DNA from 4 places in the Moorella sp. E308F genome. Region 1 is predicted to be linked to each of the others. Evidence: riboswitches for the same ligand, from Rfam matches in the RefSeq annotation. Region 1 holds a riboswitch; each other region holds the start of a gene.
The links. A riboswitch is a leader RNA that binds a small molecule or an ion and turns the genes downstream of it on or off. The one in region 1 is predicted to bind cobalamin.

Region 2: linked by a shared signal. The riboswitch ahead of E308F_RS04520 (ECF transporter S component) and the one ahead of E308F_RS00230 (ribonucleoside triphosphate reductase) in region 1 are both predicted to bind cobalamin.
Region 3: linked by a shared signal. The riboswitch ahead of cobK (precorrin-6A reductase) and the one ahead of E308F_RS00230 (ribonucleoside triphosphate reductase) in region 1 are both predicted to bind cobalamin.
Region 4: linked by a shared signal. The riboswitch ahead of cobU (bifunctional adenosylcobinamide kinase/adenosylcobinamide-phosphate guanylyltransferase) and the one ahead of E308F_RS00230 (ribonucleoside triphosphate reductase) in region 1 are both predicted to bind cobalamin.

The regions. Positions count from the first base shown of each region.
Region 1 is NZ_BJKN01000001.1:36,312-39,535, forward strand. Features, by position in the region: gene E308F_RS00230 (ribonucleoside triphosphate reductase) at 1-1,280, opposite strand, end outside; cobalamin riboswitch at 1,387-1,638, opposite strand; gene E308F_RS00235 (MerR family transcriptional regulator) at 1,759-2,142, opposite strand; gene E308F_RS00240 (MerR family transcriptional regulator) at 2,365-2,694, shown strand; gene E308F_RS00245 ((Fe-S)-binding protein) at 2,773-3,224, shown strand, end outside.
Region 2 is NZ_BJKN01000001.1:896,505-899,728, reverse strand. Features, by position in the region: gene E308F_RS04535 (DUF1616 domain-containing protein) at 1-535, opposite strand, end outside; gene E308F_RS04530 (hypothetical protein) at 635-910, opposite strand; cobalamin riboswitch at 1,491-1,690, shown strand; gene E308F_RS04520 (ECF transporter S component) at 1,831-2,385, shown strand; gene E308F_RS04515 (AIR synthase related protein) at 2,382-3,146, shown strand.
Region 3 is NZ_BJKN01000002.1:603,942-607,165, forward strand. Features, by position in the region: gene E308F_RS09480 (energy-coupling factor ABC transporter permease) at 1-451, opposite strand, end outside; gene cobK (precorrin-6A reductase) at 480-1,271, opposite strand; cobalamin riboswitch at 1,623-1,823, opposite strand; gene E308F_RS09490 (5'-deoxyadenosine deaminase) at 1,881-3,206, opposite strand; gene E308F_RS09495 (xanthine dehydrogenase family protein molybdopterin-binding subunit) at 3,203-3,224, opposite strand, start outside.
Region 4 is NZ_BJKN01000002.1:275,965-279,188, reverse strand. Features, by position in the region: gene cbiD (cobalt-precorrin-5B (C(1))-methyltransferase CbiD) at 1-935, opposite strand, end outside; gene cobU (bifunctional adenosylcobinamide kinase/adenosylcobinamide-phosphate guanylyltransferase) at 954-1,568, opposite strand; cobalamin riboswitch at 1,648-1,821, opposite strand; gene E308F_RS07755 (translation initiation factor 2) at 1,851-2,117, opposite strand; gene E308F_RS07750 (PHP domain-containing protein) at 2,165-3,010, opposite strand; gene E308F_RS07745 (TIGR00282 family metallophosphoesterase) at 3,034-3,224, opposite strand, start outside.

The DNA.
Region 1 (3,224 bases):
TCTTCCTTCGTTTTAGAAAGATAACCCAGTCGGGGCAAATTTATGGTGACTACACCTATCGACCCGGTGAGGGGGTTGGCCCCAAAGAGACCGCCGCCGCGTTTCTTGAGTTCCCGGTTATCCAGACGCAGGCGACAGCACATACTCCGCACGTCTTCGGGCTTTAAATCGGAATTGATAAAATTGGCGAAGTAGGGGATGCCGTATTTGGCCGTCATGGCCAGGATTTTTTCTACCACCGGGCTTTCCCAGGGAAAATCCGGTGTGATATTGTAGGTAGGTATGGGGAAGGTAAAAATGCGGCCCCGGGCGTCTCCCTCCATCATCACCTCGCAGAAGGCCGTATTCAGCCAGTCCATCTCCTGCTGGAAGTCGCCGTAACATTCTTTCCTGCGCTCGCCGCCGATAATCACCGGCTCGTTAGCTAAAATCTGCGGCACAACCACATCCATGGTCAGGTTGACAAAGGGCGTCTGGAATCCCACCCTGGTGGGTACATTGAGGTTAAAGATGAATTCCTGCAGGGCCTGCTTGACTTCCCGGTAGTCCAGGCCGTCGTAACGGATAAAAGGGGCGAGGTAAGTATCGAAGTTGGAAAAGGCCTGGGCACCGGCAGCTTCTCCCTGCAAAGTATAAAAGAAATTGGCTATCTGCCCCAGGGCCGTCCGGAAATGCCTGGGCGGCGCGCTTTCTACCTTCTGCCCCACGCCGGCAAAGCCGCTTTCCAGTAAATCGGCCAGGTCCCAGCCACAGCAATAGGGCGCCAACAACCCCAGGTCGTGGATATGGATATCGCCCCTTTCATGGGCCTCGCGGATAGCCGGCGGGTAGACCTTTTCCAGCCAATACCTGGAACTGACGGCGGCGATGATATGGTTGTTGAGGCCCTGGAGGGAATAATTCATGTTGCTGTTCTCATTAATCCGCCAGTCCTGGCCGTCCAGGTAGCCCTGGACCATTTCCTGCACGTTGACCAGAAGGTGGCGGAAATCCCGCCATTCCGCATGTTGTTGCCGGTAAAGGATATAAGCCTTGGCCGTCCGGGCATGGCCATTCTCAATCAATACTTTTTCCACCAGGTCCTGCACGTCTTCGACGGTAGGCAGCCTGTCGGCAAATTTTTCCGCCAGAAGGGCCGTCACCTGGTTGGCCAGCTGGCTGGCCTGGCGGCGGTCCTGGCCCCCGACAGCCTGGGCCGCTTTGTAAATAGCATTGATTATCCTCTCCTCGTCAAAGTCCACTACCCGGCCGTCGCGCTTGATGATCTTCTTGGGTATCATGATAAAATTTAAATCTCCTTTCGCCTGCCTGAATGAAAAACCCCAACCACGCCTGCGTAGCTGGGGTAAATCCTCCCTTACCTCACCTTCACCATGGCCGTGGTTTAACGGTGAAATCTCACGGGCAGGTCTCCTGGCTCGGGTTCAACGCTCCCTGCTGCCTTCCCAGTCCAGCACTCAGCTCCTTTAGATGCACTACTCCGGGTACTTCTTAATACTATAAGAAATTAACCCGTAGCTGTAAATATCTTGCTGAGTGCTGGACCAGTGGCTCCTTTAGCAGGTACTCCCCCTCACAGTGGCGGCACCGCGCCGGACTTGCACCGGCTTCCCTGGCACCCGCGAGAATCCTTTTCTGGTAATGTTCAACACAGTAATCTTCGACAAAGATGAGGCAAAATCCTGCCGCTATATAACCTTCTCATCCCCCGGTTAAGCACTGTTTTTATTCACCTGGGGCTATTTTTCCTTGCTGGAATTACTTTGTTTCCTGTTTTCTATGGGGGCAGGTATTACAAAGGGAGGGATCGTCAAAGGAGATCTGGCAGTAAGTCCCTTCCTCCTTCCAGCATGGCTTGGCGCACCCTATGCGTTCAGTCTTCCGGGAGCAGGCCGGGCAGTCCTCGTATAACCAGCAAGGATAGAAGGCCAGGTAGTGTTTGATGGAGTTTAAATTGAAGCCTTTATCGATGAGCTTTTGAATGAAGCGCAGCCGTTTCAAGTCATTATTTGAGTAAAGGCGCCGCCCGTTCTTGCGTGCGGGCTGGATGAGTTTATGTCTTTCCCAGACCCGCAGGGTGCCCGGCTGTATGCCCAGTAAATCGGCGACCACGCTGATGGTATATAACATTTGTTCAGGCATTAAAAGCCGCCTCGCTTAACAATCAGTTTATAAATTATTGGCAGTTTTATTTTACGTTAACTTATCATCCCAGATCAAGTATCGCTTTTCTCCTATCTGAAAACATAATTTTGCTATATCTAAATAACTTTGTTGTAAGATTTTTTATAAGTTTATTGACATGGGTTTGTTCAACAAATATGATATAAGTAAGATCAATAGTAAGCGGGGCGAAGAAGGCCGGTGTATCCCATCGGTATGGTTATCCAGGTCTTAGATATTTCTCCCCACCGCCTGCGTCGCTGGGAACGAAAGGGACTGGTTGTTCCCATGAGGAAAAACGGCCGGCGCTGCTATTCGGAACTGGACTTACAACGGTTAATGTTTATTAAACGCCTCCTTGATGGCAAACATTGCCGGCTCGCAAACCTCCCTAATTACCTCGCCTTTTACCCCTGCTGGCAGGATGGCAAATGCATAAGCACCCCTTTAGAAGAGCCAAAGGAAGGGGCGCGTCCCTGCTGGCAAAAGAAAAACTGGTATTGTGGCTACCAGTTCCACCGGAAAGTATAGTCAGGGTTACAAGGCAAGGAAATATCCGTTTTTTAACTTCTAGCACCATTCATTAAATTTTATCCAGGAGTGTTGTTTATGTCCATTTTGCTGGCTACAGAAGCGCCTGGCCTTGCAAAAATCTCCCGGGCCATGGGCGGAGCCAGCCTGCAGACCTGCCTGGCCTGCGGCGTGTGCACCGGCGGCTGCCCTACCGGCGACATCGGCGCCCCCGTAGACCCCCGTAAAATGGTGCGCCTGCTCCTTTTGGGGATGGAAGACCGGCTCCTGGCGTCAGATATGATCTGGCTCTGCACCATGTGCGGCCGCTGTACAGTCTACTGCCCGGTGGGCGTGAATATGGGCGACCTGGTCCGGGCCATGCGGTCGGAACTGGCGGCAGAAGGCCGCGTCCCCGTAAACCTGCAGAAAGTGGTAGACCTGGCTCTAGAGTCTGGCAATAATATGGGGATCAGCCAGGAGGATTACCTCGACACCCTGGACTGGATGCAGGAAGAGCTCCAGGCGGAGTTCGGCAGTGAGGCGGAAAT
Region 2 (3,224 bases), 860 kb from region 1:
CGAGGATGTAAAATTCCGTGAAGCGCTCCCCCACTTTGGGCGTCTTGACGACGTAGACGATGCTGCCCACGGCAAAGATTATGGCCGCAATGAGGACAATGGAGAGGACCCGATCCAGGGGTGTGAGGGCGCGCCAGGCCGGGGGCTTGAGCTCCAGGGCGATGGTAAAACGCTCCTCCGGGGGCAGCCGCCGGCGGCGGGTGAGGCCCAGGGCGGAGAGGCCCAGGATCCAGATTAACAGGGAAATAAGGATGGGGTAGAGGCGGATGCCCCAGGGGGTGTAGTTGAGGCCCAGCCCGATGAGGGGTACGACGGCGATGCTCAGGCCAAAGCTCAATGCTATCCTCTCGATGCCGTCCAGGTCCCCCTGCCGGGGAAAAAGGGCCGCTATCAGGCAATAGCCCGGCAAAAAGAGGACAAAGGGCAGCCCCAGGGCGACCCGCAGGGGCTGGGGACCGCCCAGGAGGATGATTAGGGCCAGGACCAGGGCCATGGCGTCGAGGTAGACGAGCTCTTTCCAGGTATGCAAGCGCAAAAAAATTCCCCCAAAAAAATACCACCGTTCCTTGCGGTCCGGTGGCGAGCCCCCAATCCGGGCTCATGGCGTTTTACCACCATCGCTTTAATGGCTGCTTTAAAGGACGGCCATCACCCTTACCAGGACTATAAACCCGAAGCCAATGAGCAAGGGGATGATGCCCACGGTCAAAGCGCGGCTAAGGGGTCGTACCCACGGGTAAAGGGTTGTGGCCGCACCTTCACCCGTACCCTCGACGCTGACGCCGGCATCCAGCAGTTCCTTGGCGATCAGGAAGGCAATCAAGCAGAGGACAGCAGCCAGGCCCAGTCCGGCGGCCATGGTGGAGCTGGCAATGGTGGTAACGGTGGTGCTTGTAACCGTAGAGATCAACGGCAACACCTCCCCTTTTTATTTACCGGCCGGGCGCTCCCTCCCCGGCCAAATGTATTTTTTCGTCATAAAAAGGAAAAATCCTCCTTTACCCTGTTAAATTTCGTTAGCAAATCGAGTAGGAGGGGGCGGCTAGCCCCCGTCCTCTCACACCACCGGACATGCGGGTCCGCATCCGGCGGTTCACCAAGCTTGACGAAGATAAGAATAGCGTTCGGTTAAGCTCATGAGGCCCTGGGATTGCCAGGCGGGGCACAGCCGAGGAAGAGGAAGCCGGCCTGGATCTTTCCCAGCACGGCGAAAGCGCCTATCCCGACACCGGCCTGGCAGCCCTGAAGTTAGCAGAGGGTAAACGGGTTACCGCCCCGGGAGAACTGGCGGTAAATTGGATGGTGAGCTAGGGTAACCCGGCCGGAACCGGTCTTTTCCGCCAGGAATAGACGGACAACACAGCCCCGTGGCGGCCCGGTAATCGAACACGGTGCGGCTACCTCCCCCGGAAAGTCTTTCCCGGGCTTACTTTCGGAAAACAGGGCTTGCCAAAAGCACGGTGGTAGATTATATTAATAATTGACAACCATATATGAAAAAATGGACAGGTGCCCCCGGGAGGGGGAGAATAGGGAAGTCCGGTAACCGCCTTTTCAGGCGGCGATCCGGCGCGGTCCCGCCACTGTGAGCGTGGAGTTGGCGATATAACGCCACTGGGATAGTTCCCGGGAAGGCATCGCCAAACGAGGAAGCGCGAGCCAGGAGACCTGCCTGTCCATGTGACCTCTCACCTTCGCCAGGAAAGGGGAGAAGCAACCGGGGATGATGGTAAAGTCCCCAGCCGGAAGACGGCTGGGGACTTTTTTGTTACGGGTGGCCCGGCCCCATTTCACCCCTGACAAAGTCTTCTTTAGAAAGGAGAAGCAAACATGGCAAAACCGGAACTTTCCTCCCCGGCCGTTAAGGCAAGCCGCTGGACGGCCAGACGCCTGGCGACCCTGGCCATGCTCATCGCCCTGTCAACTGTGGGCGCCAATCTAAAAATACCCAGCATCACCGGCACCCCGGCCTTCGATTCTTTTCCCGGCTTTCTCGGCGCCCTCATCCTGGGTCCCGCCGACGGGGCCCTGATAGCTTCCCTGGGGCACCTGCTCACCGCCTTTACCGCCGGGTTCCCCCTCACCCCGCCCCTCCACCTGGTAATCGCCGCCGGAATGGCCGCCGTCGTCGCCCTTTTTGCCCTTTTCTACCGCTTTTCCCCCTGGCTGGGGATAGCAGCGGGAATAGCCCTCAACGGCCTGTTACTCCCGGCGCTGTTCATCCCCCTGCCGGGGTTCGGCAAAGCATTCTTCCTGGCCATGGTGGTGCCCTTATTAATCGCTTCCGCCCTGAACATCGTCCTGGCCGCGACGGCCTTCACCAGTCTGCGCCGGGTATATCCCGCCAGCTATGCCGCCGGCCGGGGGAAAGGTGAAGGTAAATGACCCCGGCCACCCTTTCCCCCCGCCGCTACCGTGATTTGACCATCCTGGACCTGGAGGCGCAAAGATCCCTGGTGATCGCCTGCGACTCCGCCGGGGCCATCGGCCCCAAGGAAGCCGACGTGGTGCGGGTGCCGGGATACGTCCTGGGTCGCTTCACCGCCAGGGTAGCCTTGATGGAAGTCCTGGCGGTAGGCGCCTGGCCGGTCTGCATCGTCAACACCCTCTCCGTGGAACCGGAACCTACAGGTGCGGCCATCCGGGAGGGCGTAGCCGACGAGGTCCGCTCGCTGGGTATCGATCCGGAGAAAGCCCTCACCGGCAGCAGCGAAAAAAACGTCCCCACTATCCAGTCCGGGATAGGGATCACCGTCATCGGCCTGGCGGCTACCGCAGAGCTGCTAATAGGGCGCCTGGCTGCCGGCGACGCCCTGGCCCTTTTCGGGCGGCCCAAGGTCGGAACCGAGGTCTTCCTCGACGATCCGGAAATCGCAGACCTGCAAACCGTACGCCTGCTCCTCGACCAGCCGGGCATCCGGGAAATCGTTCCCGTCGGTTCCAGGGGCATCTTGGCCGAGGCCCGGGATCTGGCCGCTTTATACAGGCTGCAGATCAACTGGCGGCCGGGCTTACCGGAGCTGGACTTGCACAAATCGGCCGGCCCCGCCACCTGCATCCTCGCCGCCGGCGAGCGGGCCGCCCTAGAGGCTGCAGGGCTCCGGGCGGGAAAACCCTTCTGCCTCCTGGGGACCCTGGAAAATTAGAACTGTCCCCTGGCGGTGGAAATAAGTAAATTGCTCGTTACAGCAAAAGAAAAAGCACCCGTTGCGCGCGGGTGCTTG
Region 3 (3,224 bases), on a different contig from region 1:
CATTGAGCCTCCGTACCAGGCGGTAAAGGCCGTAGGACACAAAGGGTCCGACGACGGCCATGGAAAAGGTGTTGGCACCCAGGGTGCTCAAGCCGCCGTGGGCCAGCAGGAGGGCCTGGAAGAGGAGGACAATACCTCCCAGGATGCTCATGGCAGAGGGGCCAAAGAGGATGGCGCCCAGTCCCACGCCGGTGGGATGGGAACAGCTACCGGTTACTGACGGGATTTTCAAGGCCGACAGGACAAAGGCATAGGCGCCTGCCAGGCCCAGGAGCATTTTCAGCCCGGGGTTGCTTTTAACGGTCTGCTGGATGGACCGCAGGCCCCAGAACCAGAAGGGTAGGACGACGACAAACCAGAAGGCGGCCCAGTTGAAGGGCAGGAAGCCCTCGGCGATGTGCATGGCATAGGCCGGCTGGGGCAGGACGGCCATGGCCAGCACGATATACATACCCAGTATGGTTATACGGCGGAACACGCTATATACCTCCCTCTGGAATTGAACTTGGAAATGCCGTTGCTATTTTTTTCAACAGGGCGATGGCTTCGGCAACTGTGTAAACTGGATAAAGGTACTGGATGGAAGGCCGCTTGATTACTACTACCGGGATCTTCAGCGCCAGGGCGGCGGCAATTTTGGACCCGGTACCGCCGGCCGGACCGGCGTCCCGGGTGACGATAACACCGGCCCTATAGGCTTTAAACATGGCTTTATTTATTTCTTTGGAAAAAGGCCCTTGCATGGCGATAATGTCGCGGGGTGTCAAGCCCAGGTCCTGGCATTTTTTAATTACCCGGTGCTCCGGTAATACCCTGACCACAATGCGTTTACCTTTAAGCAGGGGGTTTTTGACGAACACTTCCAGGTTATTGGTACCGGTAGTTAAAAAGATAGTCTCCCCCAACCCGGCGGCAGTACGGGCGGCTTCTTCCCAGGTTGCCACCTGGTAAATGAGGCGGTCGTCCGGCAACTTTGTTTCTGGTCGTAAAAAACGCAGGTAAGGTAAGCAGTGTTGCCGGCACCAGGCTTCCAGGGTCCTGGATAGCTGGTTGGGGTAAGGAAGGGTGGCGTCTATTACTGCTTCCAACGCCCGGCCAACCTTCAGGGCGGCTAGATTACTTTCCGTTAAGGGATCTGTTAAAATTAACGTCGCCCCATCCTGCCGGGCCAGCTGTTCGCCATAGGTGCTGTCAGTCCAGGTGGCAACCTCGTAGCCTTCCTGCCGCAGGTTACGGATTAACTGCCTTCCCTCGCCGGTACTCCCTACCACTAAAATCAAAACGCGCCGTCCTCCCTGTAGAAACTAAAAATCCCCGGCTGTTTTGCCGGGGAAACCGGTGGCGCCGCTAAAACAGGCATGCCTAACTAAACCACCTCCCCGGGTTGAGACCCTGGTGGCCTCAGAACAGGCTAGCCTGTTGGCCGGGCATCATCGGTTGCGGCAAGTTCCCGCTTCCAGGCGGTGATTTGCCCAACCTCTCCCCTGCCGGCGGCTGAATTTAAGCCCGGTCTTCTCGAGACCGCGCACCCATACTGTATGCAATTTAAAACCCTCTGCTCCTACACAAGCAGAGGGTATGCTTGCCATGGTTTTGGCCAACCACCCCCTATCCGGCGTAGGGGTAAAGGTTTCCAGGCAACCGGTATCCTGACTCGGGATCACTGCTCCGGCACCGCCTTCCCAGGTATTACCCAGTGGCTTGATGGTGCCTCGCTCCCCCTCACAGTGGCGGGACCGTGTCAGATTTGCACTGACTTCCCGTATTTGCCTGGAACATATTCACTTTAATGTTATTCTAGCATAACCTGGATATGATGTCCAGGGGTTTTAACGTAGCTTGGTAAGTCCTTATTCCTGATGATTTTTTGCCAGGAGTTGTTATGCCAGCCCGGCTCGCCGGGCGACACGCAGGATGGCTTCACCGGCCTTTTTCCGGACTTCACCGGCATCAATGGTCTTCAATTGCCTTTCCTCCATGACAATTTTGCCGTCGACCATGGTCAGGGTGACATCCGAGCCTCTGGCCTGGTAGACCAGCTGGGTGTAGACGTCGACGCAGCCCGCCGGCTGGGTATGGAGGCCCGCCAGGGAAACCAAGGCCAGGTCGGCTTTCTTCCCTACTTCCAGGCTGCCGATTTCCTTTTCCATGCCCACGGCCCGGGCCCCGCCCAGGGTGGCCATTTCAAAGACCAGAGGCGCCGGCATAGCGGTGGGCCCATGGAGGGGTTTCTGGATCAAAGCTGCCACCCGCATTTCCATAAAGGCGTCCAGGTTGTTATTGCACGGCGCGCCGTCGGCGGCCAGGGAAATCACAGTACCCCGGCTCAGGAGATCCGGTACCGGGCAGATACCGGAAGCCATCTTTAAGTTAGACGAAGGACAGTGGACCACTTTCGTACCGGTGCGGGCCAGGATATCCTTCTCCTCTTCACTGAGCCAGATACAGTGGACCAGGATGAGGTCGGGACCGGTGAGGCCGAGATCGTCAAGGTAAATGACGTTGCGCCGGTTGTGGAGTTTTTCCACCAGGGCGCATTCACCCCGGTTTTCTGAAGCATGGGTGTGGATTTTAACGCCGTAATGGCGGGCGAGGTCCCGGACTTCTAATAATAATTCTTCGGTGCAAGAGACGACAAAACGGGGCGTAAAGGCGTACTGGATGCGGCCATTGGCGTGGCCGTGCCACTTCTCCAGCAGGTCGACGCTTTCTTTAAGGGAGGCCGCCGTTGTTTCTTTAAGGCTGTCCGGAACGTCCTCGCCAAAGTCCATCATTACTTTGCCGGTAATGGCCCGGATGCCGCTTTTGGCAATAGCTTCAATGGCCGCATCGGTATGATGGACGGTCTCCATGTCGACGATGGTGGTGGTGCCGCTTAAGAAAAGTTCACCGATGCCCAGCAGGGCGGAGTAATAAAGGGACTCGGGGTCGTGGGCACCTTCCAGGGGCCAGATGCGCAGGCGCAGCCAGTCCAGGAGTTCCAGGTCGTCGGCGCGACCGCGGAAGAGGGACTGGCAGAGGTGAATATGGGGCTGGATGAGGCCGGGGATGACCAGCTGGCCCGTGGCGTCGATAATCCGGTCGGCAGTGGCCGGTGTATTGCCGATGGCGGCGATGTGGTCGTCTTCAATATAGATATCCCCCTGGAAAACTTCCCTCCGGGGGTTCATGGTAACCAGGGTACCGTTCTTGATTAAAATACTCATTTCTTCTCTCCTTCTTTT
Region 4 (3,224 bases), on a different contig from region 1:
CGCCCCAGACCGTGGCTATGGATAATTTCCTGGGCAGCTTCCACTGTAGTTACCTCTAAAAGCTGCCGCACGGCTTCCGGGGATGCCCCCCGCGCCGCGGCCCAGGCGGCCAGGATTTCCTGGCGGGCGTCGGCCAGGCGGCTGTGGGTATAAAAGATGCCTCCCACCACCTTGATGAGCTTGCCGCCGTGCCCCCACAGGAGCACCCGCTTCACCCCCCGCCCGGCGCAGGCCTCCAACATGTAGCCGATAAAGTTGCTGGTCAGAACAATGGCCGCAGCCGGCAGGTGATAGCGTTCTTCGGCCTGGCGCTGCCCCAGGCGGCCGGGGGTCAGGATGAGGGTCTCCCAGCCGGCAGCCAGGGCGACGTCTATTTGCGGTATCAGGGAAGTACGGTAGGCCTCTTCGGACATGGGTTCGACAAAACCGGTAGTGCCCAGGATCGAAAGGCCGCCCTCAATCCCCAGGCGGGGGTTGAGGGTCCGCCGGGCCAGCTCTTCCCCCCCGGGGATGCTGATTTCCAGCTCCAGGCCCTGGCCGGGCGGGGTTACATCGGCAACTGCCGCGGCGATCATTTGCCGGGGAACGGGATTAATGGCCGGTTCCCCCGGCGGTATAGCCAGGCCGGGACGGGTTACTGTCCCGACGCCGGGTCCGCCGCGCAAAGTCAACCCCCGGCCGGATTGCCGGGCGCGGACGTGGATGGCAGCCCCGTGGGTAACGTCAGGGTCATCGCCGGCGTCTTTGACCACCACGGCCTCGGCCCAGCCCGGACCCTGGTGCACGGTAACCGGCAGGGTTACCTTTTCCCCCCGCGGCAGGGTAAGGGTAACCTCCCGCACCAGTTGTTTCTGCCATAAAGCTATGGCCGCCGCCCTCGCCGCAGCAGCCGCACAGGTACCTGTGGTATAACCCCGCCGTAACTCCCTCTGCAACGATTTCTCCTCCAGTTTTTATTGTATTTTCGGAGAAGTTCCTCCCAACAACCTTTCTTCATTAGCCTTATTATCCTTTAAAACCAGGGGCAGGCCGGCCACCACCAGGTAGACCTGGTCGGCCCGGCGAGCAATCTCCTGGTTGGCCAGGCCCAGCAGGTCCCGGAAAACCCGGCCCAGGGGATAGGGAGGAATGAGCCCCATTCCCGCTTCTTCAGTAACAATAATTACCCGCGCCGGTACCTGCCGGGCTACGGCCGCCAGTTCCCTCACTTTGACCATGATGGCTTCTACAGCCGCCGTACTTTTTTCCCAGCTGTCTCCTGCTCCAGCCGCCTCCTGGCTCAAAAGGTTGCTGAGCCACATGCCCAGGCTGTCCAGGAGGATGGTACCGGCACGCCGCCCTTCCCGGGCCACGGCTTCCGTGACGGCCAGGGGAGCTTCCACCGTCAGCCATGCAGCCGGTCGTCGGCGCCGGTGCATGTCCACCCGGGCCGCCATTTCGGCATCGTCCACGGTCGCCGTGGCCAGGTAGACTACTTTTTCGCCTCCGGCAGCAGCCAGTTCTTCAGCCAGGCGGCTTTTGCCACTCCTGGCCCCCCCGGTTACCATGATTAACGACCCGTACCCCATAGAATGGCCTCCTAAAATAAAAACTCCAGCCCCCACGAAGCAGCTGGAGTCACATCACCTAACTTTAGGCCCCTTAACGCGAGGGTGAAATGAACAGGCAGGTTTCCTGGCTCCGGCTCCTTGCCTGGCTTCGCCTTCCCGGTATAATACCAGTGGCCTTGAAGCAGGCTCCCCGGTTACAGTGGCGCGACCGCTCAGGATTTACACCTGATTCCCTTTTAACCTTTCAGGCACCTGTTCCCTATTAAGTTAATTATAGTATAAATCGCTCCCTCCTATCAGTCAAGCCCTGGGTAACGATATGCCCTGCAACTTATTTGTGATCATAGCCAGCTCTTTATTCTTTTCCCAGATAGCCCGGGCATAGCGCCGGTTGCGGAGCTGGAGCTTTTCCTTTTCCTGGCGCAGGCGATTTACCATCTCCCACTTTTCGGCTTCACTTTTTTCTATCAGGCGTAGCAAGACACGCCGGCTGACCCGTAATTGTTCTACCTTACTTTCCAGCTCCTGGATACGCCGGTAAAGGCCAGCTGCCTCATTGCCAGCCAACGGCCCCACCCCCTCATTATTAGTTTGCTAAAGTATATGCCTGGAAATCAAACCTTAGTCGCTTGAGCTTTAATCTTTTCCGCTCGCCTCTGTAATTGCTCCAGTTCCGCTGTGCCCACCCGGCAGGTCCCCAGGTCGGCATGGCTGTTGTCAACCATGCCGTGGAAATCTGACCCGCCGGTTACCACCAGGTCATACCGGGAGGCAAATTCCAGGTAACGCCTGGTGGCAGCGGCATCGTGGAGAGGATAATAGGCTTCGATACCCTGTAAGCCGCCATCAACAAGGGCCGGAAGAAGGGCATCAGCCGGGCTTAAGCCCGGGTGGGCCAGGACCGGCACTCCGCCAGCCTTTAATATTACCTCCACCGCCCGGCCAGGTTCAACTTTTTCCCGCGGGACATAAGCAGGCCGGCCCCGTGCCAGCAGGGTTTTGAAGGCCGCCTCCACAGAGGGGGCATATCCCTTACGGACCAGAACGGCTGCGATATGGGGACGGCCCACGGCCTCGCCCCTGAGTTCCTGCTCGACCTCGCCCATGCTGATATCATAACCCAGCTCTTGTAATCTGGCGACCATCCGGGCCGTGCGCCGGTAACGCGCCTGGCGCATAGTTTCCAGGAAGGCCAGCAAATTTTCCTTTTGCCAATCAAGGTAATAACCCAGAATATGAATTTCTTTATCTTCCCACTCGGTGCTCAGCTCGACCCCAGGAATGACCGTCACGCCGTAACTGCTGCCGGCAGCCAGGGCTTCTGCCAGGCCGGCTACCGTATCATGATCGGTGACACCAAGGGTCGTTAAACCTTTGGCCTTTGCCAGCCTGATTAGTTCTGGGGGTGAAAGCAGACCGTCGGAACTCGTAGTATGGGTATGTAAATCAGCTAGCTGCATAGATATCTTGTCCAATGGTTAATTTACGCCGTGCCGTAGTGCTGCAACCTCTGGATAGCCATTGCCCGGCCGGTAGCGGGATCAATATCTACCAGCACGGCTTCCAGCTGAATAACGCCACCGGCGACTTCAAACCGCACCGGCAGCTGGGTAAGAAATTTTTTAACGACAAGTTCTGTTTTTACCCCCAGGACCGAATCCCTGGGGCCGGTCA